Regions from separate parts of the Streptomyces sp. NPDC093600 genome, predicted to be linked through region 3. Evidence: riboswitches for the same ligand, from Rfam matches in the RefSeq annotation. Region 3 holds a riboswitch; each other region holds the start of a gene.
The links. Region 3 has a riboswitch for thiamine pyrophosphate ahead of thiC (phosphomethylpyrimidine synthase ThiC). Riboswitches for the same ligand answer to the same signal wherever they lie in the genome.

Region 1 (7,186 bases), on a different contig from region 3:
GGGCGCTGCGCGACGGCGAGGTGCCGGGAGGGCCCGCGCGGCTCAGCAACATCGTCTTCATGGGCATGGGTGAGCCGCTCGCCAACTACAAGCGGGTCGTCGGCGCGATCCGTCGGCTGACCGATCCCGAGCCCGACGGGCTGGGGCTCTCGCAGCGCGGGATCACCGTCTCCACCGTCGGCCTCGTGCCCGCGATGCTCCGCTTCGCCGACGAGGGCTTCAAGTGCCGGCTCGCCGTCTCGCTGCACGCCCCCGACGACGAGCTGCGCGACACCCTCGTGCCCGTCAACACCCGCTGGAAGGTGCGCGAGGTCCTCGACGCCGCCTGGGAGTACGCCGAGAAGTCCGGCCGCCGGATCTCCATCGAGTACGCCCTCATCCGGGACATCAACGACCAGGCATGGCGAGGCGACCTGCTCGGACGGCTCCTCAGGGGCAAGCGGGTGCACGTCAACCTCATCCCGCTGAACCCGACCCCCGGGTCCAAGTGGACCGCCTCCCGTCCCGAGGACGAGAAGGCGTTCGTCGAGGCCATCGCCGCCCACGGCGTGCCGGTGACCGTACGCGACACCCGCGGTCAGGAGATCGACGGCGCCTGTGGACAGCTCGCCGCCACCGAACGCTGACCTTGTAGTCTGAGCTCGAACACATCTCCATATTCCGACAGGGGAGCGCCACAGCGCTGAGAGTGCGGTCACCGTAGGACCGCAGACCCTCTGAACCTCGCCCAGGTCATTCTGGGTAGGAAGTTCGGTCGTTACTCGAGCTGTTGCGCCCTGCCCACCCTCGGGTGGGCAGGGCCGCGTCTCTTCCTGGACACACCCAGGAGGAATCTCAGTGAGCACCAAGAAGATCGCCGCGGGCGCGCTCGTCGCCGCGCTGGGCGTCACCACGCTCGCCGCCTGCGGCGGCTCCGGCGACCAGGGCGACAGCCGTGCGCCCAAGACCGTGACCCTCGTGAGTCACGACTCCTTCAACGCCTCCAAGGAGGTGCTGGCCGAGTTCACGCGCAAGACCGGTCTCACGGTCAAGGTCCTCAAGAGCGGCGACGCCGGCGAGGCCGTCAACAAGGAGATCCTGACCAAGGGCTCCCCGCAGGGCGACGTCTTCTTCGGCGTCGACAACACCCTCCTCTCCCGCGCGCTCGACAACGGCATCTTCGTCCCGTACGAGGCGAAGGGCCTCGATCGGGTCCCCGCCGGACTCCGGATCGACAAGGAGCACCGCGTCACCCCGGTCGACACCGGCGACATCTGCGTCAACTACGACAAGAAGTACTTCGCCGACAAGAAGCTCGCGCCCCCGCAGACCTTCGACGACCTGGCCGAGCCCGCGTACAAGGACCTGCTCGTCGTCGAGAACCCCGAGCGCTCCTCCCCGGGCCTCGGCTTCCTCCTCGGCACCGCCGCCCGGTACGGCGACGGGGGCTGGCAGGACTACTGGAAGAAGCTCAAGGCCAACGGCGTGAAGACCGTCGACAGCTGGGAGATCGCCTACAACCAGGAGTTCTCCGGCTCCGCGGGCGGCAAGAAGGCCAAGGGCGACCGTCCGCTGGTCGTGTCGTACGCCTCCAGCCCGCCGGTCGAGGTCCTCTACTCCGAGCCCCAGCCGAAGACCGCCCCCACGGGCGTCTCCACGGGCACCTGCTTCCGGCAGACCGAGTTCGCCGGACTGCTCGACGGGGCGAAGAACCCCGAGGGCGGCAAGCTGCTGATCGACTTCCTGATCTCCAAGGAGTTCCAGGAGGACATGCCGCTGCAGATGTTCGTCAACCCCGCCGCCAGCGACGCGACGCTGCCCGAGCTCTTCACCCAGCACGGCGTCGTGATCGACGAGCCGCACACGATGGCGCCCGAGAAGATCGCCCAGAAGCGTGACCAGTGGATCCGGTCGTGGTCCTCGCTCGTACTGAAGTGACCTGAAGTGACCAGGACGCCCCCGGGAAGCGCGGCGCGGCTCGGCCTCATGGCCGTGCCCGTCGCCTTCTTCGGCCTCTTCTTCGCCTGGCCCGTCGCCTCGATCGTCGAGCGCGGGCTCCGGGCGGACGGGACATGGCGGTTCGGCCGGATCGGCGAGACGCTGACCCGGCCGGAGATCCTCGACGTCCTCTGGTTCACGCTGTGGCAGGCGCTCGCCTCCACCGCGCTGACCCTGCTGATCGCGCTGCCCGGCGCGTACGTCTTCGCCCGTCTCGACTTCCCCGGCAAGGCGCTGCTGCGCGCCGTCGTCACCGTCCCCTTCGTCCTGCCCACCGTCATGGTCGGCACGGCGTTCCTGGCGCTCGTCGGCCGCGGCGGGCTCCTCGACGAGCTGTGGGGCGTCCGCCTGGACACCACCGTATGGGCGATCCTCCTCGCCCATGTCTTCTTCAACTACGCCGTCGTCGTCCGGACCGTCGGCGGCCTGTGGGCCCAGCTCGACCCCCGCCAGGAGGAGGCCGCCCGGGTCCTCGGCGCCTCCCGGTGGACCGCCTGGCGGACCGTGACCCTCCCCGCGCTCGCCCCGTCGGTCGCCGCGGCCGCGCTGATGGTGTTCCTCTTCACCGCGAGCTCCTTCGCCGTCGTCCAGATCCTCGGCGGGCCGGCGTACTCGACTCTGGAGACGGAGATCTACCGCCAGACGGTCGACCGCTTCGACCTCACCACGGCCGCCGTCCTCACGATGACGCAGTTCGCCGCCGTCGGCGCGATCCTCGCCGTGCACGCCTGGACGGTACGCAGACGGGAGACGGCGCTGCGGCTCGTCCCGCCCGAGCGGACCGCCCACCGGCCGCAGGGCGCCGGCCAGTGGACCCTCTTCGGGGGCGTGCTGCTCACGATCGCCCTCATGATCGTCCTGCCGCTCGGCGTCCTCGTCGAGCGGTCCTTCGACACCCCGCGCGGGTACGGGCTCGACTACTACCACGCCCTGCGGTCCGTCGACGCCTCCGGTACCTTCCTCGTACCGATGGCCGAGACCATCGTGAACTCGCTCCAGTACGCCCTGGTCGCCACCGCGATCGCCGTCGCCGTCGGCGGACTCGCCGCGGCGGCCCTGACCCGGCGGGCGGGGCGGTTCGTACGCGGCTTCGACGCGCTCCTCATGCTGCCGCTCGGGGTCTCCGCCGTCACCGTCGGCTTCGGGTTCCTGATCACCCTGGACGAGCCGCCGCTCGACCTGCGGGCCAGCTGGATCCTCGTACCGCTCGCCCAGGCGTTGGTCGGCGTCCCCTTCGTCGTACGCACGATGCTGCCCGTGCTGCGGGCGGTGGACGAACGGCTGCGGGAGGCGGCGGCCGTCCTCGGCGCCTCACCGCTGCGGGCCTGGCGCGAGGTCGACCTGCCGCTCGTACGCAGGGCGCTGCTCATCGCCGCCGGATTCGCCTTCGCCGTCTCCCTCGGCGAGTTCGGCGCGACCGTCTTCATCGCCCGGCCCGACAACCCGACGCTGCCGGTCGCCGTGGCGCGGCTGCTCGCCCGCCCCGGCGAACTCAACTACGGCCAGGCCATGGCCCTTTCGACGATCCTGATGGTGGTGTGCGCGGTGTCCCTGCTGCTCCTCGAACGACTGCGCACCGACCGGGCCTCCGGGGAGTTCTGATGCTGACGCTCAAGGACGCGACCGTACGGTTCGGGGAGCGGGCCGTGCTCGACTCGGTGGACCTGGAGGTCGCCGAGCACGAGATCGTCTGTGTGCTCGGGCCGAGCGGCAGCGGGAAGTCCACGCTGCTGCGGGCCGTCGCCGGTCTGCAGACGCTGGACAGCGGCCGGGTGCTGCTCGCCGGCGCCGACCAGGCGGGCGTGCCGGTGCACCGGCGCGGTGTCGGCCTGATGTTCCAGGACCATCAGCTCTTCCCGCAGCGGGACGTGGCCGGAAACGTCGCCTTCGGGCTGCGGATGCACGGCCTCGGCAGGGCCGAACAGGTCGTACGGGCGGGGGAGTTGCTCGACCTCGTCGGGCTTCCCGGGGCCGGGCGGCGGGCCGTCGCCTCGCTCTCGGGCGGCGAGCAGCAGCGCGTCGCGCTGGCCCGGGCGCTCGCCCCGCGGCCCCGGCTGCTGATGCTGGACGAGCCGCTCGGCCAGCTCGACCGAGGGCTGCGGGAACGGCTCGTCGTCGAACTGCGGCACCTCTTCGGGCAGTTGGGTACGACGGTGCTGGCCGTCACCCACGACCAGGGCGAGGCGTTCGCGCTCGCCGACCGGGTCGTGGTGATGCGGGACGGCCGGATCGCCCAGACCGGGACACCGCTGGAGGTCTGGCAGCGACCGGCCTCGGAGTTCGTGGCCCGCTTCCTCGGCTTCGACAACGTCGTGGCCGCGACGGTGAGCGGCGGCGCCGCCGACACGGTCTGGGGCAAGATCCCCGTCCCGGACGGGACGGCGGAGGGCGCGGCCAAGATCCTGGTCCGTGCGGCCGGCGTACGCCTCGGGGCGCCGGCGGAGGGCCTGCCCTGCACGGTCGACGCCCGTACCTTCCGCGGCAGCCACGTCGCCGTCCTCCTCCGCCCGGCCGACGGCGGCCCGGTCCTGGAGGCCGAGTGCACCCTCCAGGAGGCGCCGGAGGAGGGCGCGACGGTGGGGGTGACGTTCGCCGCCGGCGAGGTCGTGGTGCTGGCGGGCGAACGGGGCTGACCCGCGAGCGGGCGCGGACGGGGCGCGACCGGCGGAGGCGTACGGGGCGGGGTCAGGGGACGCGTACGGGCTCGGGTGCGGGCTCCGGTGCGGGCTCCCGTGGAGGCGCCGCCGACGCCGGGTCGCCCTCCGGGGCGCCGAACCAGGCCACCGCCACCGCGCCCGCGACCGCGAGGACGAAGCCGGTCACCGCGAGCCAGGCGAAACCGGGGCGCGAGGCGTCGCCCAGCCACCACACGCCGATCATCCCCGGGAGCACGGTCTCACCGACCACCAGCGCCGCCGTCGCCCCGTTCACCGACCCGATCTGGAGCGCGACCGTGTGCAGATACATACCGCCGATCCCGGCCACGAGGATCGCGTACAGCGCCGGGTCCGTGAGCAGCGCTCCCAGGTCGAACGGGTCGACACCGTTCAGGACCCGGACCCCGACCCCGAGCGCGCCGAAGCCCAGACCGGACAGCAGACCCGCCAGGATCGCCGCGCTCGCCCCCAGGAACCGTACGACGACCGTCCCGCCCACCATCAGCGCAACCGAGACGGCCAGCAGCCACCAGTGCGTGGCGATCGGGGTGTGCCCGCTGCCCTCCGGGCCGGCCGCGCTCGCCAGCAGTACCAGGGCCGAGCAGACCACGCCGATCGAGGTCCACTCCGCACGGGTCAGCCGGATGCCGAGCAGCTTGACGCTCAGGACGGCCGTGATGACGAGGTTGGCGCTGATCACCGTCTGGGAGAGGAACAGCGGAAGCAGCCGGGCGGCGAGCGCCCCCAGCCCGAAGCCGACGAAGTCCAGGATCGTGCCGACGACGAACTCCCAGGTCATCGCCGCCTTCGCGGTGGATTGCAGGCTCGGCCCGCCGCGCCCGGTGACCTGCCCTGCCGCCTGCGCCGCCGCCTCTCGGCGGGCGGACTTGCGGGAGCCGACGGCCTGGAGCACCGAGCCGGTGCCGTAGCAGATCGAGGCGGCGACGGCGGTCAGCAGTCCTATGAGCACGTGGGGGGCTCCGTTCGCGTACAAGAAGGGGGTCGTTCTCGGTTGGTTCCGGCTGTCAGACGTGGGATCGGGCGCCGAAGTTGCCTCGCGCGGCCACCGGCGTTGATCAACTGGCCTACGCTGCTGCGCGTGGACGGAATAGACGTGGGCAACGGAGTGGTCGGCGCCATCCTGGGGGTCGTGTTCGCCACCCTGTTCCAGCAGTGGACGCAGGACGTGTGGTTCAGGATCAGACGCCGGTCGGCGGGCGTGGTCCGCAGCCTCACCTTCCGGGAGCGGCAGGGGCGGGCCTGGTCGACGTTCTCCCTGGGCCCCCTGCACACCTCCGCCCTGATCGTCGAGGGCGACGGGGACCGTGCCATCGCGCCCGAGTCGATCCACGTCCAGGTCCTCGAAGGGGAGATCGCCCTGCCGGAGGAGATGGCGGGCTGGCGCGACGAGATCGAGGCGGAGGAGGCCCGGGCGAGCGCCGCGGGCGAGCGGGCACCGGTGTGGAACGGCCCGCGTTACGCCGTGGAGAGCCTGGAGGTCTCCCGTACCGCCCTCGACGAGCGGTCCGAGGTCCATCTGAGGCTGCGGCCCACCGACTACTACACCTTCCTCGCGGCCCAGCAGCTCGACCGCCGGCTGCCGGACGGTTCCACACCCCGGTCCCGCTACCTCGACCCCGAGGAGCCGCTCACCGCCCCGGCCTTCCTGCAGTGCAGCTTCGGTGTCAACATCGCCGTGGTCACCTCCGACCACCTGCTGGTCGTGAGCCGGCGCAGCAACCGGGTGCGTATGGCACCGGGCGTGTGGAACTCCTCCGTCAACGAAGGTCTCTCCCGGCACATCGACTCGGCCGGCCGCAACGCCCCCGACCTGTACGCCGTCGCCCGGCGCGGCATGCGCGAGGAGATGTCACTGGAGCCGCACGAGTACACGCTCTCGCTCCTCGCCTTCGTCCTCGACGTCGACAAGCGCCACTGGAGCGCCCACTTCTACGCCAGGCTCGGCGACATGACGGGTGATCAGCTCCAGTCCCGGTTGGGCAGGGGCGTCGCCGACCGGTGGGAGCACCAGAGCATCGAGTACGTCCCCTTCCGCTCCGCCGACGTGGCCCGCTATCTGCTGCGGCCCGACCGGATCCACCGCTGGGCGCCGTCGGCCCCGGCGCTGTTCCACCTCGCGCTCGTGCATGTGCACGGCCGCGCCTCGGTGGAGCGGGCCGAGGCGCAGGCCGTCCGCAGGCTGTAGCGGTTGCTAGACCGCCTCCGCCAGGCGGCGCAGGGCGGCCGGGGCCTCGTCGATCGAGTCGACCAGGGCGATGCGGGCCGCCATCGGACGGCCCGACGCCAGGGCGCGCAGCAGCGGCCAGGCGGGCAGCCGCTCCGTCCAGTGGGTCCGGTCGACCAGGACCATGGGGGTGGGCTCGCCCCGGGACTCGTAGTAGTTCGGCGTGGAGTTGTCGAAGATCTCCTGCACCGTCCCGGCCGCTCCCGGGAGGAACACCACCCCGCCGTCGCAGCGGGCGAGCAGACCGTCCTCGCGGGTGGCGTTGGCGAAGTACTTGGCGATGTGCCCGGCGAACGGGTTGGGCGGC
Region 2 (7,186 bases), on a different contig from region 3:
CGCCGATGGGGCGGAGTCCGAAAGATGGACATCATCCGTCGGTCCTTTCGCGGACCCTCTTGGCCAGCCGGGCCGCCGCCGCGGCCGGGTCGTCGGCCTCGGTGATCGCCCGGACGACGACGACACGCCGGGCCCCCGCGTCCAGGACCTCGTCGAGGGTGGTCTCGTCGATCCCGCCGATGGCGAACCAGGGGCGGTCCTGTCCCTGGGCCTCCAGGGAGGCGGCGTACCGCACGAGGCCGAGGCCGGGGGCGTACCGCCCGGGCTTGGTGGGGGTGGGCCAGCAGGGTCCGGTGCAGAAGTAGTCCACGCCCGGTTCGGCGGCGGCCGCGGCCACCTCGGACTCGGCGTGGCAGGAGCGGCCGATCAGCACCTCGTCGCCGAGGATGGCCCGGGCCGCGGGCACGGGCAGGTCGCCCTGGCCGAGGTGGAGCACGTCGGAGCCGATGGCGTGGGCGACGTCCGCCCGGTCGTTCACGGCGAGCAGTGTGCCGTGCCTGCGGCAGGCGTCGGCGAGGACGGCGAGGTGCTCCAGCTCCTCACCGGCCTCCATGCCCTTGTCGCGGAGCTGCACGATGTCCACGCCGGAGGAGAGCACGGCGTCGAGGAACGCGGGCAGGTCGCCCTGGCTCTTGCGGGCGTCCGTGCAGAGGTAGAGCCGGGCGTCGGCGAGCCGCTGGCGTGGCGTGGACATGGGTGCTTCCCCCCGTGGGCTGCGGCGGTCCCGTGGGGCCGGGCGGGCCCGGCCCCACGGGATCTCCTGTGGTGTCTTGGGTGTGCTCAGACGGCGAGCGCCTGGGCGCGGCGCTTCACCTCCGTGCCGCGATTCTCGCTGAGGGCCTGCGCGGGCGTGCCCGGCAGGGTCGGGTCGGGAGTGAAGAGCCACTCCAGCATCTCTTCGTCGGAGAAGCCGTCGTCCTTCAGGAGCGTCAGGGTCCCGGACAGACCCTTGACCACCTTGTCGCCGTCGATGAAGGCGGCGGGGACCTGAAGCGCCCTGTTCTCACCACGGCGTACGGCGATGAGCTGGCCCTCCTTGACCAGCTGCCGGACACGCGTCACCTCGACACCGAGCATTTCGGCGATGTCGGGGAGGTAGAGCCAGGCGGGGACGAGAGCATCGATTCTTGCGTCAATCTCGGTCACGGGACCAGCCTGCCATCCCGGACCGACAGTCGGAAGTCGGGCCCTATTCGACGGCCGCCTTCAGGGGTACGGAGGGGTCGGTCGCCCGCTCCAGGGCGACGCGCATGCCCGCCTCGATGAGCTTGCGGCCCTGGGCCAGGTCGCGGGGGCGGCCGACGGCGAGCAGGGCGACCAGGACGCCGGCGCGCAGCCAGAGGACGGACCAGGAGGCGCCGGCCGGGTCGCCGCGCCGGACCAGCTCGTCGGCGCCGGTGTGGTGCCCGGCGTACTGGACGAACCGCCCGAACTGCTCGGACCAGAAGTAGGGCACCGGGTCGTAGACCTGGGGGACCTCGCCGATGATGTCGGCCGCGACCGTACGCGGCCCCTGCAGGGCGTTGTCCCAGTGGTGGACCAGGAGCCGTTCCTCGTAGCGGGCGGAGGGGAAGGAGGCGCAGTCGCCGACGGCGTACACGTCGGGCAGGGAGGTCCGCAGCCGGTCGTCGGCGGTGATGGAGCCGCCCGGGTCCAGGGCGATGCCGGAGCCGTCGAGCCAGTCGGTGGCGGGCCGGGCCCCGATGCCGACGACGACGGCGTCGGCGGGCAGCGTCCGGCCGTCGGCCAGGACGACGCTGCCGGGTTCGATCCGCTCCACGCGCGCGTGGGTGAGGAGAGCGGCGCCGCTCTCCTCGTACCACCGGGCCATCGGGGCGGCGACGTCGGCGGGCAGCGCGCCCGCGAGCGGCCGGTCGGCGGCCTCGACGACGGTGACGGCGCAGCCGGCCTCGCGCGCGGCGGTGGCGAACTCGGCGCCGATCCAGCCCGCGCCGACCACGACGATGTCGTGGCGGCGCTCCAGGACGGGCTTGAGCCGGGCGGCGTCGTCGAGGGTGCGCAGGAGGTGGACGCCGGGCACGCCCTCGGTGCCGGGCAGAGTGACCGGCTGGGCTCCGGTGGCGACGACCAGGACGTCGTACGGCACGGGTCCGGCCTCGGTGTCGACCTCGTGGGCCTCGGCGCGCAGGCCGGTCACTTCGACGCCGAGGCGCAGCTCGATGGAGAGCGCTTCGAAGTCGACGTCGAAGGCGGAGTCCTCGGCCTTGCCCAGGAGCACCGCCTTGGAGAGCGGGGGCCGGTCGTAGGGCTGGTGCGGTTCGGCTCCGATCAGGGTGACGGGGCCCGCGAAGCCCTGTTCGCGCAGGGCGACGGCGGTCTGAACTCCCGCCATGCCGGCGCCCACGATCACGACGTGCTGCTGTGCCTGCTTCTGCTCGCTCACCCGATCACCTTACGCATCTGACGGAACGTCAGGAAGGTGGCCGCTCCACCGCGCCGGTGCCGGAACCTTCCACGGACTCACTTGCCCGGCACGGCTCCCGCCGAACGCGCCCGTGGAGTGACGTCGGTCCCAGGGCGGAGGCTCCCTACGCGGTGCGGACGGCGGGGGATAGTCTGACCGTCAACGTAGAGCACTCACGGGAGCCCGGACGCACCGGGCTGAGAGGGAGGCTGACCGGCCTCCGACCGTACGAACCTGATCCGGGTCATGCCGGCGAAGGGAGGGGCTGGACGCCCATGCCATCACGTATGCCACACGTCCGTACGTCCTGCGACGTCCTCGTCATCGGGGGCGGGATCATCGGACTCGTCACGGCCTGGCGGGCGGCGCAGCGCGGGCTGCGCACCGCCGTGGCCGACCCCGAACCCGGCGGCGGGGCCGCTCGGGTCGCGGCCGGCATGCTCGCCGCCGTCACCGAGCTCCACTACGGCGAGGAGACCCTGCTCGGGCTCAACCTCGCCTCCGCCCGCCGCTACCCGGCCTTCGTCGCCGAACTGCGCGACGCCACGGGCCACGACGTGGGCTACCGCGCGTGCGGGACGCTCGCCGTCGCGCTCGACGCGGACGACCGGGCGCATCTGCGGGAGCTGCACGCCCTGCAGACCCGCTGCGGCCTGAAGTCGGAGTGGCTCAGCGGGCGCGACTGCCGCCGCCTCGAACCGATGCTCGCTCCGGGGGTCCGCGGCGGGCTCCGGGTCGACGGCGACCACCAGGTCGATCCGCGCCGGCTCGCCGCCGCGCTGGTCGTCGCCTGCGAACGCGCCGGAGTGGTCTTCCACCGGAGCGTCGCCGACCGTCTGACGGTCGTGCGCGACCGGGCCGCGGGGGCGGTGCTCGCGGACGGCACGGAGCTCGCGGCCGACCAGGTCGTCCTGGCCGCGGGCAGCCTCAGCGGCCGGCTCGGCGGCGTGCCGGAGGACGTCCTGCCTCCCGTACGCCCCGTCAAGGGGCAGGTGCTGCGGCTGACCGTGCCGCCCGCGTACGCGCCGTTCCTGTCCCGCACGGTCCGGGCCGTGGTGCGCGGCAGCCACGTCTATCTGGTGCCGCGCGAGAGCGGCGAGCTGGTCGTCGGCGCGACCAGCGAGGAGCTCGGCTGGGACACCACCGTCACGGCGGGCGGGGTGTACGAGCTGCTGCGCGACGCGCACGAGCTGGTGCCGGGCATCACCGAGCTGCCGCTCACCGAGACCCGGGCGGGTCTGCGGCCCGCGTCCCCGGACAACGCGCCGCTGCTCGGTCCGAGCGCGCTGCCGGGCCTCCAGCTGGCCACCGGCCACTACCGCAACGGGGTGCTGCTCACGCCCGTCACCGGTGACGTCATGGCGGAGGTGCTGACCACCGGCACGCTCCCGGACGAGGCCCGCCCCTTCACCCCCCGCCGCTTCTCTCCCGTACGTCTGGAGCAGCCCGCATGAACGTGCTGAACGTGTCCGTGAACGGGGAGCCGCGCGAGCTCCCCGGCCCCGTCTCGCTCGACGCCCTCGTCGCCACCCTGACCTCGGCCCCCTCGGGGGTGGCCGCCGCCGTCAACGAGACCGTCGTGCCGCGCGGCCAGTGGTCCGCGACCTTCCTCGGCGAGGGCGACCGGGTCGAGGTCCTCACCGCGGTGCAGGGAGGCTGAGCGCGATGTCCGACGATGTCTTCCTTCTCGGCGGTACGGAGTTCTCCTCGCGCCTGATCATGGGCACGGGCGGCGCGCCCAGCCTGGACATGCTGGAGCGCTCGCTGATCGCCAGCGGTACGGAGCTGACCACGGTGGCGATGCGCCGCCTGGACCCGACCGTGCAGGGCTCGATCCTGTCGGTCCTGGACCGGCTCGGCATCCGGGTGCTGCCCAACACGGCGGGCTGCTTCACGGCGGGCGAGGCCGTGCTGACCGCCCGGCTCGCCCGGGAGGCGCTGGGTACCGAGTGGATCAAGCTGGAGGTCGTCGCCGACGAGCGGACCCTACTGCCGGATCCGATCGAGCTGCTCGACGCCGCGGAGACCCTGGTGGACGACGGCTTCACGGTCCTGCCGTACACCAACGACGACCCGGTCCTCGCCCGGAAGCTGGAGGACGTGGGATGCGCGGCGATCATGCCGCTGGGGTCGCCGATCGGCTCCGGGCTCGGCATCCGCAATCCGCACAACTTCCAGCTGATCGTCGAGCGCGCGGGAGTGCCGGTGATCATGGACGCGGGGGCGGGGACGGCGTCGGACGCGGCGCTGGCGATGGAGCTGGGGTGTGCGGCGGTGCTGCTGGCGTCGGCGGTGACGCGGGCACAGGAGCCGGTGCTCATGGCGTCGGCGATGCGGCACGCCGTCGAGGGGGGGCGGCTGGCGTGGCGGGCGGGCCGCATCCCGCGCCGCCACTTCGCGGAGGCCTCCTCGCCGACGGAGGGCCTGGCCGCCCTGGACCCGGAACGTCCGGCGTTCTGACCGTGTGACCTTCGCCGCCCCGGGGGGCGTCCGCCCCGGCGGCACGGGCCCCGCGCCGCCCCGCCCGGCCTGTCACAGCTGCGCTGCAGTCGGGCGGCGGCCGGGACGGGGTGTCCGTGGGGGCTCGTAAACTCGGCACCGTGGACACGACCCTCCAGGACCCGACCCCCAGCCCTTCGGGCTGGGACGACCCGATCGTCGGGCAGCTGCTCGACGGCCGCTACCGCGTCGACGCACGCGTCGCCGTCGGCGGCATGGCCACGGTCTACCGGGCCGTCGACACCCGCCTCGACCGGGTGCTCGCCCTCAAGGTGATGCATCCGGCGCTGGCGGCCGACGCCGTCTTCGTGGAGCGGTTCATCCGCGAGGCCAAGTCGGTCGCGCGCCTCTCCCACCCCAATGTCGTCGGGGTCTTCGACCAGAGCGCCGACGGCGCGTACGTCTATCTCGCGATGGAGTACGTCGCCGGCTGCACCCTCCGCGACGTCCTGCGGGAGCGCGGCGCCCTCCAGCCCCGGGCCGCGCTCGACATCCTGGAGCCCGTGCTCGCCGCCCTCGGCGCCGCGCACCGGGCCGGGTTCGTCCACCGGGACATGAAGCCGGAGAACGTCCTGATAGGGGACGACGGCCGGGTCAAGGTCGCCGACTTCGGTCTCGTACGGGCCGTCGGCTCGGCCACGGACACCACCGACTCCGTCCTGGGCACCGTGTCGTACCTCGCGCCCGAGCAGATCGAGCACGGCACCGCCGACACCCGCGCCGACGTGTACGCCTGCGGTGTCGTGCTGTACGAGATGCTGACGGGCGGCAAGCCGCACGACGGGGACACGCCCGCCCAGGTCCTCTACCGGCACCTCAACACCGACGTGCCGGCCCCCTCCGCCGCGGTCCCCGGGCTCGCCCTCGAACTGGACGAGCTGGTGGCGAGCGCCACGGCCCGCAACCCCGAGGTCCGTCCGCACGACGCCGTCGCGCTGCTCGCCCTGGCCCGGGACGCCCGCGCGGCGCTCGGCGAGGAGCAGCTCGACGCCGTACCCCCGCAGGCGCGCACCGAGGGGGGCGTGCGGGACCACGACCGCTCCGAGGACCGGACCAGCGTCATCCCGCGCGCGGTGCCACAGCACACCAGCCGGCTCGCGATGCCGCCGGAGCCGCCGCCGCGAGCGCGGTCGGAGCGACGGCCCGGCCGACCCGCCCGCCGCGGTCCGCTCCTCGTCCTCGCCGCCGTCCTGCTGGCTCTCGGGATCGGCGGCGGCGTCTGGTACATCAACTCCGGCCAGTTCACCCGCGTCCCCGCCGTGCTCGGCCAGACCGAGGCGCAGGCCGGCGAGCGGCTGAGGGACGCCGGCCTGGACGTCGGGCAGACCCGGCGCGCGTTCAGCGAGGTCTACGAACGCGGCACGGTGATGGCCACCGATCCGGCCCCGGGCGAACGCATACGCGGCAACGGCACGGTGACCCTCACGCTCTCCCGGGGCCCCGAGGTCGTGAAGGTCCCCAACCTCAAGCGGAAGCCGCTCACCGAGGCCAAACGGCTCCTGGCCGAGGAGGGTCTGGCACCCGGTGTGGTCACCGAGGCGTTCAGCCAGGACATCCCGCAGGGCGCCGTGATCAGCTCCGACCCCGAGCCCGGCACCGAGCGCGCCCCCGACTCCGCCGTCGCGCTGGTCGTCAGCAAGGGCGTCCCGATCGACGTACCCGACGTGGCGGGCGAGTCGGTGGCCGACGCCACCGAGACCCTCCAGGACGCCGGTCTGACCGTGAGGATCGCGGCGGAGCGGATCCACTCCCCGGAGGCGGCCGGTTCGGTCGCCGCCCAGTCGCTCGCCGAGGGCAGCCGCGCCGCCGAGGGCGACACGATCACCCTGACCCTCTCCAAGGGTCCGCGGATGGTCGACGTCCCCGACGTCACGGGCGAGAAGGCCGACGCGGCACGCGAGCGGCTGGAGGACGCGGGCTTCGAGGTGAAGGTCGAGAAGACCTTCCCCTTCCTCGGCGACACCGTCGCGAGCCAGTCCGTCGAGGGCGGCTCCACCGCTCCGGAGGGCTCCACCATCACCCTGACGATCAAGGGACTGTAGAGACTCATGCGCAATCCCGTCGGCGGCCATGTCCCCGTGGCCGGCGGCCTCGCCACCACCGGTCTCGCCTACGCGCGCGACCTGGGCGCCGAAGCCGTCCAGGTCTTCGTCGCCAACCCGCGCGGCTGGGCCACCCCGGTCGGCAACCCGGTGCAGGACGAGCGGTTCCGCACCGAGTGCGAGGCCGCCGGGATCTCGGCCTGGGTCCACGCCCCGTACC
Region 3 (7,186 bases):
TACATGATGCGAGAGTCGGTTCAGGCCGAAGTCCTGATGAGCTTCCTCGTCTCCGAGGAGCTCTCCTTCAGAATCCCCGTGGAACTGCGCTACGAGACCCGGGATCCCTATGCGGTGCGGATGACCTTTCATCTTCCCGGGGACGCGCCCGTGACCTGGGCCTTCGGGCGGGAGCTGCTGCTCGACGGGATCAACCGGCCCAGCGGGGACGGCGATGTGCACATCGCGCCGACCGGTTCCGAGACGCTCTCGGACGTCTCCATCCGCCTTCAGGTGGGCAGCGACCGCGCCCTGTTCCGGGTCAGCGCTCCTCCGTTGGTCACCTTCCTCGACCGAACGGACAAAATGGTTCCGCTCGGTCAGGAACGGACATTCGGCGACTTCGAAGACAATTTGGAGGCAGCGCTCGGCCGGATCCTGGCGGAGGAGAACGCCGGCTGAGCAACGAGAACACCGGCTGATCGCAGTGGAACACCGGCTGACCAGCGGTCATCCGGTCACTTCGCCCGGCGGCGTCGCCCACCCTTGGCCGGTCGGCTCTCCGCGGACCCCGGCCGGTCGGCGGAGACCACCAGCGCCGCGAGAGCGGTGGTGACCGGCACCGACGCGACGAGGCCGATCGACCCCACCAGCGTCCGGACGATCTCCTCCGCGACGAGCTCGCTGTTGGCCACCGTTCCCACGCTGCTCTGAGCGATGGAGAAGAGCAGCAGCAGGGGCAGGGCCGCACCCGCGTACGCGAGCACCAGGGTGTTCACCACCGAGGCGATGTGGTCGCGGCCGATCCGGATTCCCGCCCGGTACAGCGCGCGCGGCCCCATGCGCGGATCCGCCTGGTGCAGCTCCCACACCGCCGAGGTCTGGGTCACCGTCACATCGTCGAGCACGCCGAGCGAACCGATGATGACGCCCGCGAGCAGCAGACCGGACATGTCGATGTCCGGATAGAGGCCGTGGATCAGGCCGGTGTTGTCGTCGGTGTTGCCTGTGAGCGAGGCCCAGCCGATGAAGAGCGAGCCCAGCAGTCCGATCAGCAGCAGCGAGATCAGGGTGCCGAGCACCGCGACCGAGGTACGGGCTGAAAGGCCGTGGCACATGTAGAGCGCGATCAGCATGATCGCGCTAGACCCGACCACCGCGACGACCAGCGGATTCGAGCCCTGCAGAATCGCCGGCAGGATGAAGAAGGTCAGCACCAGGAAGCTCACACAGAGCGCGATCAGGGCCATCAGCCCGCGCAACCGGCCGACGAGCACGACCGCGAGCGCGAAGATCCCGGCGAGCAGCACCATCGGCAGCTTGCGGTTCACATCGGTCACCGAATACTGCAGGTCACGCGGGGCGTCGGGGGCGTACGCCACCACCACGCCCTGTCCCTCGCTCAGTTGCCGCGGAGCGTCCGGCTGCACGATCTCGACGAAGGTGCGGCCCTTGTCGCCGCCCGTGGTGACCTCGATCGTCGCCTTGGCGCACTCCCCCTGCTGGGCGTTGACCGCCTCACGCCCCTGAGGCGTGGTCGTGTCACCGGTCGGCGGCACCTGAGCGGCGTTCACGTCCTTGCAGTCGACGTACTCGACCGAGACGACCTTGCCCTGCTCGGTCTGCCGGTCGAAGCCGACGCCGGTGCGCTCGTGCGCCGGGGCGCCGCCGGGCCACAGGACCGCGAGCCCGACCAGGACGGCGGTGGCGAACGGGATCAGGACCGCGGCGATGACCTTGCGCAGATGCAGGGAGACAGGCGCGGCGGGCCCATGGCTGTGCGTATGGCCGTGCGCCATATGGCCGCCATGGCCGTCACCGTGCCCGTCGCCATTGCCTTCGCCGTACGGTTCGGGGGTCTGCTGCGAGGAAGTCACCGACCGATCATCGCAAGAACGGCGGGGGCCCACTGTTCAGCACGCCCGGGTTGACGCTAGCGTGGTGGCACCTTTGCACACGCGGGAGCTCGGAGCACCGGGCTGAGAGGGCGCTGATCACCGTACGCGCGCGTACTGACGCACGTACGGGAAGAGGCTGCGCCGACCGCCGAACCTGTTACCGGGTAATGCCGGCGTAGGGAGATCGGTCTCATGACCATTCAGGATGCACGCACGCCTGCCACCAGCCAGGACGGCCAGGCCGAGCGCACGCCGGGCTGGCACAAGGGGTACATCGAGGGCTCCCGCCCCGACCTCCGTGTGCCGGTCCGCCAGGTGCACCTCACCAACGGCAAGGACGTGACGCTGTACGACACGTCCGGTCCGTACACCGACCCCACCATCGACACCGACGTACGGCGGGGCCTCCCGCCGCTGCGCGATAACTGGATCATCAGCCGCGGCGACACCGAGGAGTACGCGGGCCGCCCGGTCCGCCCCGAGGACGACGGGATCAAGCACACCTCGCCGCGCGGGGGGCTCAAGAACCTCGACGCCGTCTTCCCCGGCCGCCCGCGCCAGCCCCGCCGGGGCCGCGGGGGCCAGGCGGTGACCCAGCTCGCGTACGCCCGCCGGGGTGAGATCACCCCGGAGATGGAGTACGTCGCCATCCGCGAGAACGTCTCGCCCGAGGTCGTACGGGAGGAGATCGCCGCGGGCCGCGCGGTGCTCCCGGCGAACGTCAACCACCCGGAGATCGAGCCGATGATCATCGGCAAGCGGTTCCTGGTGAAGGTCAACGCCAACATCGGCAACTCCGCCGTCACCTCCTCCATCGAGGAGGAGGTGGAGAAGATGACGTGGGCGACCAAGTGGGGCGCGGACACGGTCATGGACCTGTCCACCGGCCGCAACATCCACACCACCCGCGAATGGGTGCTGCGCAACTCCCCCGTGCCGATCGGCACCGTGCCGCTCTACCAGGCCCTGGAGAAGGTCGACGGCAAGGCCGAGGAGCTGACCTGGGAGATCTACAAGGACACGGTCATCGAGCAGGCCGAGCAGGGCGTCGACTACATGACCGTCCACGCCGGCGTACTGCTGCCGTACGTGCCGCTGACCGCGCGCCGCAAGACCGGCATCGTCTCGCGTGGCGGTTCGATCATGGCCGCCTGGTGCCTGGCGCACCACAAGGAGAACTTCCTCTACACGAACTTCGAGGAGCTCTGCGAGATCCTGGCGACGTACGACGTCACGTACTCGCTGGGCGACGGTCTGCGCCCGGGCTCGATCGCGGACGCCAACGACGACGCGCAGTTCGCGGAGTTGCGGACGCTCGGCGAGCTGAACACGATCGCCAAGCGCCACAACGTGCAGACGATGATCGAGGGCCCGGGCCATGTCCCGATGCACAAGATCAAGGAGAACATCGACCTCCAGCAGGAGATCTGCGAGGAGGCGCCGTTCTACACCCTCGGCCCGCTCACGACCGACGTCGCGCCCGCCTACGACCACATCACGTCCGGGATCGGCGCCGCGATGATCGCCTGGTGGGGCACGGCGATGCTCTGCTACGTCACGCCCAAGGAGCACCTGGGTCTGCCCAACCGCGACGACGTGAAGACCGGCGTCATCACGTACAAGATCGCGGCGCACGCGGCCGACCTGGCCAAGGGGCACCCGGGGGCGCAGGAGTGGGACGACGCGCTGTCGGACGCGCGGTTCGAGTTCCGCTGGGAGGACCAGTTCAACCTGGCCCTCGACCCGGACACGGCGCGTGAGTTCCACGACGAGACGCTGCCCGCGGAGCCGGCCAAGACCGCGCACTTCTGCTCGATGTGCGGTCCGAAGTTCTGCTCGATGAAGATCTCGCAGGACATCCGGCGCGAGCACGGCGGCGACCTCAAGTCGGACGAGATCCAGGCCGGTATGGCGGAGAAGTCCAAGGAGTTCGCCGCCTCCGGCAACCGGGTCTATCTCCCGTTGGCGGACTGACCCGAAGAACACCGGGCGGACCCGCGGCCCCGGGGGAGTCGCGGGTCCGCCCGGTCCGTCCGTCCCGCCCTCCGCTCGCCCGCCGTTCCTCCGGGGTTCGGTCGGAGTGCCGTCCTTCCGGCGTTGACTCCGGCTGGTTCCGCGGCGTCACTCCGGTCGGTTCTCCGGCGGGCCGAAGTCGGGGCTGCTGAAGTCGGGGCTGCTGAACGTCGGACGGGTGCCCGACGCGCCCTCGCCCGGGCTGGAGAACTGCGGGCCGCTGTAGCCGATCTTCGGTATGCGGGAGGTCGGCAGGGGTCGCGGCGACGAGGCGGGCCGGGTCACGCCGGGATGGGCCAGCGCGTCGCGCAGGAACGGCAGGATTCCCCGTTCCAGCAGGGCGTGGCGCCAGGCTTCCCTGGCCCGTGACAGCTCGTCGTCCCCTTCGGGGGCGGGTCCCGCCGCAGCCACCTCCGTGGCGGTGTTGCGCAGCGCGGTGATGAGGAGTCCGGCGGCCGCGCAGAGCAGCCCGGCCGCCGCGACGGCGCCGAAGAACCAGCCCGCCGTCCACAGGGTCTCGGCGAACACCAGTGTCGGGGCCAGTGTCTTCAGTACGGCTCCGACCAGCAGGAAGATCACCGCGGCCGTGCCGGCGAGCACGGGTGCGAGGACCGTGACGATCGCGACGACACCGGCGCCGGGGCCACCGCTCGCGCCGTCGCCGTCCGCGCCGAGGACGGCGCCCATGACACTCGTACCGCTCGGTGAGCGTCCCTCTTCGCGGATTTTCACGTAGTGGTCGTACTCGGTCGCCGCCGCGGTGGTGATCAGCGCCGTCGCGTTCAACGCCATCGTGCGCAGCTGTTCGGCCGTGAGCCGTTTCCCGACCTCGGCGAGTTCCGGACGTGTGTGCGCGTTACGCAGTGCGTCGTCGAGGATGCGCTCGTACTCGGCGCGGTCCTCGGTCAGCAGGTGCGGAGCCACGTTCATGTGCATCCCCCGATGCTCCGTAGGGCCGGGCCACCCGCGGTTCACGGGCAGTTGGGCGGAAACGGAGGAGAGCCTGCTACGGATGAGCCGATGGTATTGCGGTTACGGGACAGGGTGACAGGGGGTTTCCCGAAATCGCCCTTCCCGGATGCGCAGGGTTATGCCTCAGCCGCCCAGGGGGAGTTGGACGACCAGAAGCTTTCCGGCCATGGTCACACCGCCGTCCATGGCGATCGCCAGACCGTCGGCGTACACGTGCGGGCCGTCGACGACCGGCTCCGACGGGCCGTCGCCGTCCTCCGTGCCGACCTGGCCGAGGAGGTACGGGATGGGGCTGTGACCGTGCACGACACGGCGGCCGCCGTAGGTGGCGAGCAGCTCCCGTACCGCCTGGGGGCCCGTGTCGTCACGGAACGCGAAGCGTTTGGTGAACTTCCGGAAGAGGTCCCAGACCTCGTCGGCGTCGTTCCGGTTGATGATCTCGTGGACCGTTTCGTTGACGTCCTCGATGGTGCTGCCGTACTCGAGGTACGCGGTGGTGTCGGAGTGCATGAGGAGGTGCCCGTCCTCCTCCACCACGGCGTCCAGCCGGGACATCCACTGCAGATGGACGTCCTGGAGCCGGTCCATGTCGTACTTCTGGCCGCCGTTGAGCAGCCAGGCGGCCTGGAACGTGGCCGTGCCGGCGCCCGAGTTCACGGGGGTGTCGGCGAAGCGTTTGGCGCCGATCAGCAGCAGCTCGTGATTGCCCATCAGGGCCTTGCAGTAGCCGCCGGCGGCGGCGGCCTCGGCCGAGAGGCGCATGACGAGGTCGATGACGCCGATGCCGTCGGGGCCGCGGTCGGTGAAGTCGCCCAGGAACCACAGACGGGCGTTTCCGGCGGCCCAGGCGCCGTTCTCGTCGATGAGGCCCTGCGCGCGCAGGGCGTCGAGGAGTTCGTCGAGATAGCCGTGGACGTCGCCGACGACGTAGAGCGGGCCGGGGCCCTCGCCCGCCGCCGGGACCGGCGCGGGGGCGGGGACAGGGTCCTGGTCGACCCGGACCTGGACGGTGTCGCCGCGGTTGATGATCGGGAGGTCCCGCTCGGTGGGGGTGTAGCCCTCGGGGAGGTCGTCCTCGGGGAAGGCGTTGCCGGGGTGTCCGGTGGCGACGGCGACGATGGAGGAGCCGGGCTCCTCGTGGCCGCCCTGGGGCCGGCCCATCGGGGCATGGCCGAGGTGGAGCGTCGGGTCGGGCGGTACGCCGGGCACGCCGGGAGTTCCTGGTGCGGCGTGAGTTCCGGGCGCGGCGTGGGAGCCGGTCGGTGCTGCGGCTTCGGCGGCTGCCGGGAAGCCCGGGGCTCCGGTGGGCGGTTCGACGGCGTGGCCCTGCACGGGCACCCGGGCGTACGGCGGTACGCGGAAGTCCCGCAATGTCGCCGTGCGCACCACGGGTTCCTGCCCGGCCCCCTGAGTCATCGACCCCTCCACCACCGTCGCGATGCCCTGCACATCGCGGACCGGCCTGGTCGGGGTGGTCCGCGGTGTCGTGCGCCCATCATAGGAATGAGGGTCCTCCTGTGTGACGCACCAGGGGTGGTGAATCCGGGTCCACTCCGGGTTCACCGGTTGTTTCGCCCGAATTGAGAAGGTCCAGGCCAGGGTGAGAGCCGGGTCGACCCATGGTTTGGGCCGAACCACGGCAGGTACAGGTTCTCTCAGTCCGTCGAGGGGGAGCGGGGCGGACTGACGGTCGTCCGCGGTGGACGCCTCTGGGAGGACGTACGGACGATGAGTTCGGTGGGTATGACCTGTTCGACCGGTCGGTCGGTCTCGGTCCCCTCGATGGCGTCGATGAGGAGCTGGACGACGGCCGTGCCGATCCGGCGGGGCTTGAGCGAGAGCGTCGTGACGGGCGGGTCGGTGTTGGCGTAGACGGTCGACTCGCTGCAGCAGACCAGCAGGAGGTCGTCCGGTACGCGCAGTCCGTAGCGGCGGGCGGCCGCCAGGAGGTCGGTCCCGTTGGGGTCGAAGAGTCCGTACACGGCGTCGGGCCGATCGGGGCGGGCGAGCAGCCGGTCGGCCGCGACGGCGCCCGCGCACGGATCGTGCGCCGGGTAGGCCTCGTACACGGGGTCCTGTCCGACCCGCTGGCACCAGTTGAGGTACGCGGTGGTGGACAGGCGGGTGTAGGTGTCGGTGCTGGTGCCGGTGAGCAGGCCGATCCGGCGGGCGCCGGCGGCGGCGAGATGGTCGAGGAGGTCGAGGACGGCGGCTTCGTGGTCGTTGTCGACCCAGGCGGTGACCGGCAGGGTGCCGGCGGGGCGCCCGTCGGAGACGACGGGCAGGCCCTGGCGGACGAGCTCGGCGACGACCGGGTCGTGGTC

Region 1: it holds a riboswitch for thiamine pyrophosphate, as region 3 does, so the genes downstream of both, ACIRB4_RS25745 (thiamine ABC transporter substrate binding subunit) here and thiC (phosphomethylpyrimidine synthase ThiC) in region 3, are expected to answer to the same signal.
Region 2: it holds a riboswitch for thiamine pyrophosphate, as region 3 does, so the genes downstream of both, thiO (glycine oxidase ThiO) here and thiC (phosphomethylpyrimidine synthase ThiC) in region 3, are expected to answer to the same signal.

What each region holds. Positions count from the first base shown of each region.
Region 1 covers NZ_JBIWIU010000012.1:6,589-13,774, reverse strand. The annotation lists gene rlmN (23S rRNA (adenine(2503)-C(2))-methyltransferase RlmN) at 1-626, shown strand, start outside; TPP riboswitch at 656-766, shown strand; gene ACIRB4_RS25745 (thiamine ABC transporter substrate binding subunit) at 838-1,917, shown strand; gene ACIRB4_RS25740 (ABC transporter permease) at 1,966-3,579, shown strand; gene ACIRB4_RS25735 (ABC transporter ATP-binding protein) at 3,579-4,610, shown strand; gene ACIRB4_RS25730 (hypothetical protein) at 4,663-5,604, opposite strand; gene ACIRB4_RS25725 (hypothetical protein) at 5,734-6,840, shown strand; gene ACIRB4_RS25720 (LOG family protein) at 6,847-7,186, opposite strand, start outside.
Region 2 covers NZ_JBIWIU010000002.1:607,787-614,972, reverse strand. The annotation lists gene thiE (thiamine phosphate synthase) at 32-694, opposite strand; gene ACIRB4_RS08465 (Rv2175c family DNA-binding protein) at 781-1,146, opposite strand; gene ACIRB4_RS08460 (NAD(P)/FAD-dependent oxidoreductase) at 1,190-2,404, opposite strand; TPP riboswitch at 2,591-2,703, shown strand; gene thiO (glycine oxidase ThiO) at 2,713-3,879, shown strand; gene thiS (sulfur carrier protein ThiS) at 3,885-4,085, shown strand; gene ACIRB4_RS08445 (thiazole synthase) at 4,091-4,885, shown strand; gene pknB (Stk1 family PASTA domain-containing Ser/Thr kinase) at 5,026-6,966, shown strand; gene ACIRB4_RS08435 (deoxyribonuclease IV) at 6,973-7,186, shown strand, end outside.
Region 3 covers NZ_JBIWIU010000007.1:186,409-193,594, reverse strand. The annotation lists gene ACIRB4_RS19230 (SsgA family sporulation/cell division regulator) at 7-441, shown strand; gene ACIRB4_RS19225 (YibE/F family protein) at 498-1,856, opposite strand; TPP riboswitch at 1,928-2,076, shown strand; gene thiC (phosphomethylpyrimidine synthase ThiC) at 2,070-3,851, shown strand; gene ACIRB4_RS19215 (hypothetical protein) at 3,999-4,826, opposite strand; gene ACIRB4_RS19210 (metallophosphoesterase) at 4,986-6,293, opposite strand; gene ACIRB4_RS19205 (LacI family DNA-binding transcriptional regulator) at 6,518-7,186, opposite strand, start outside.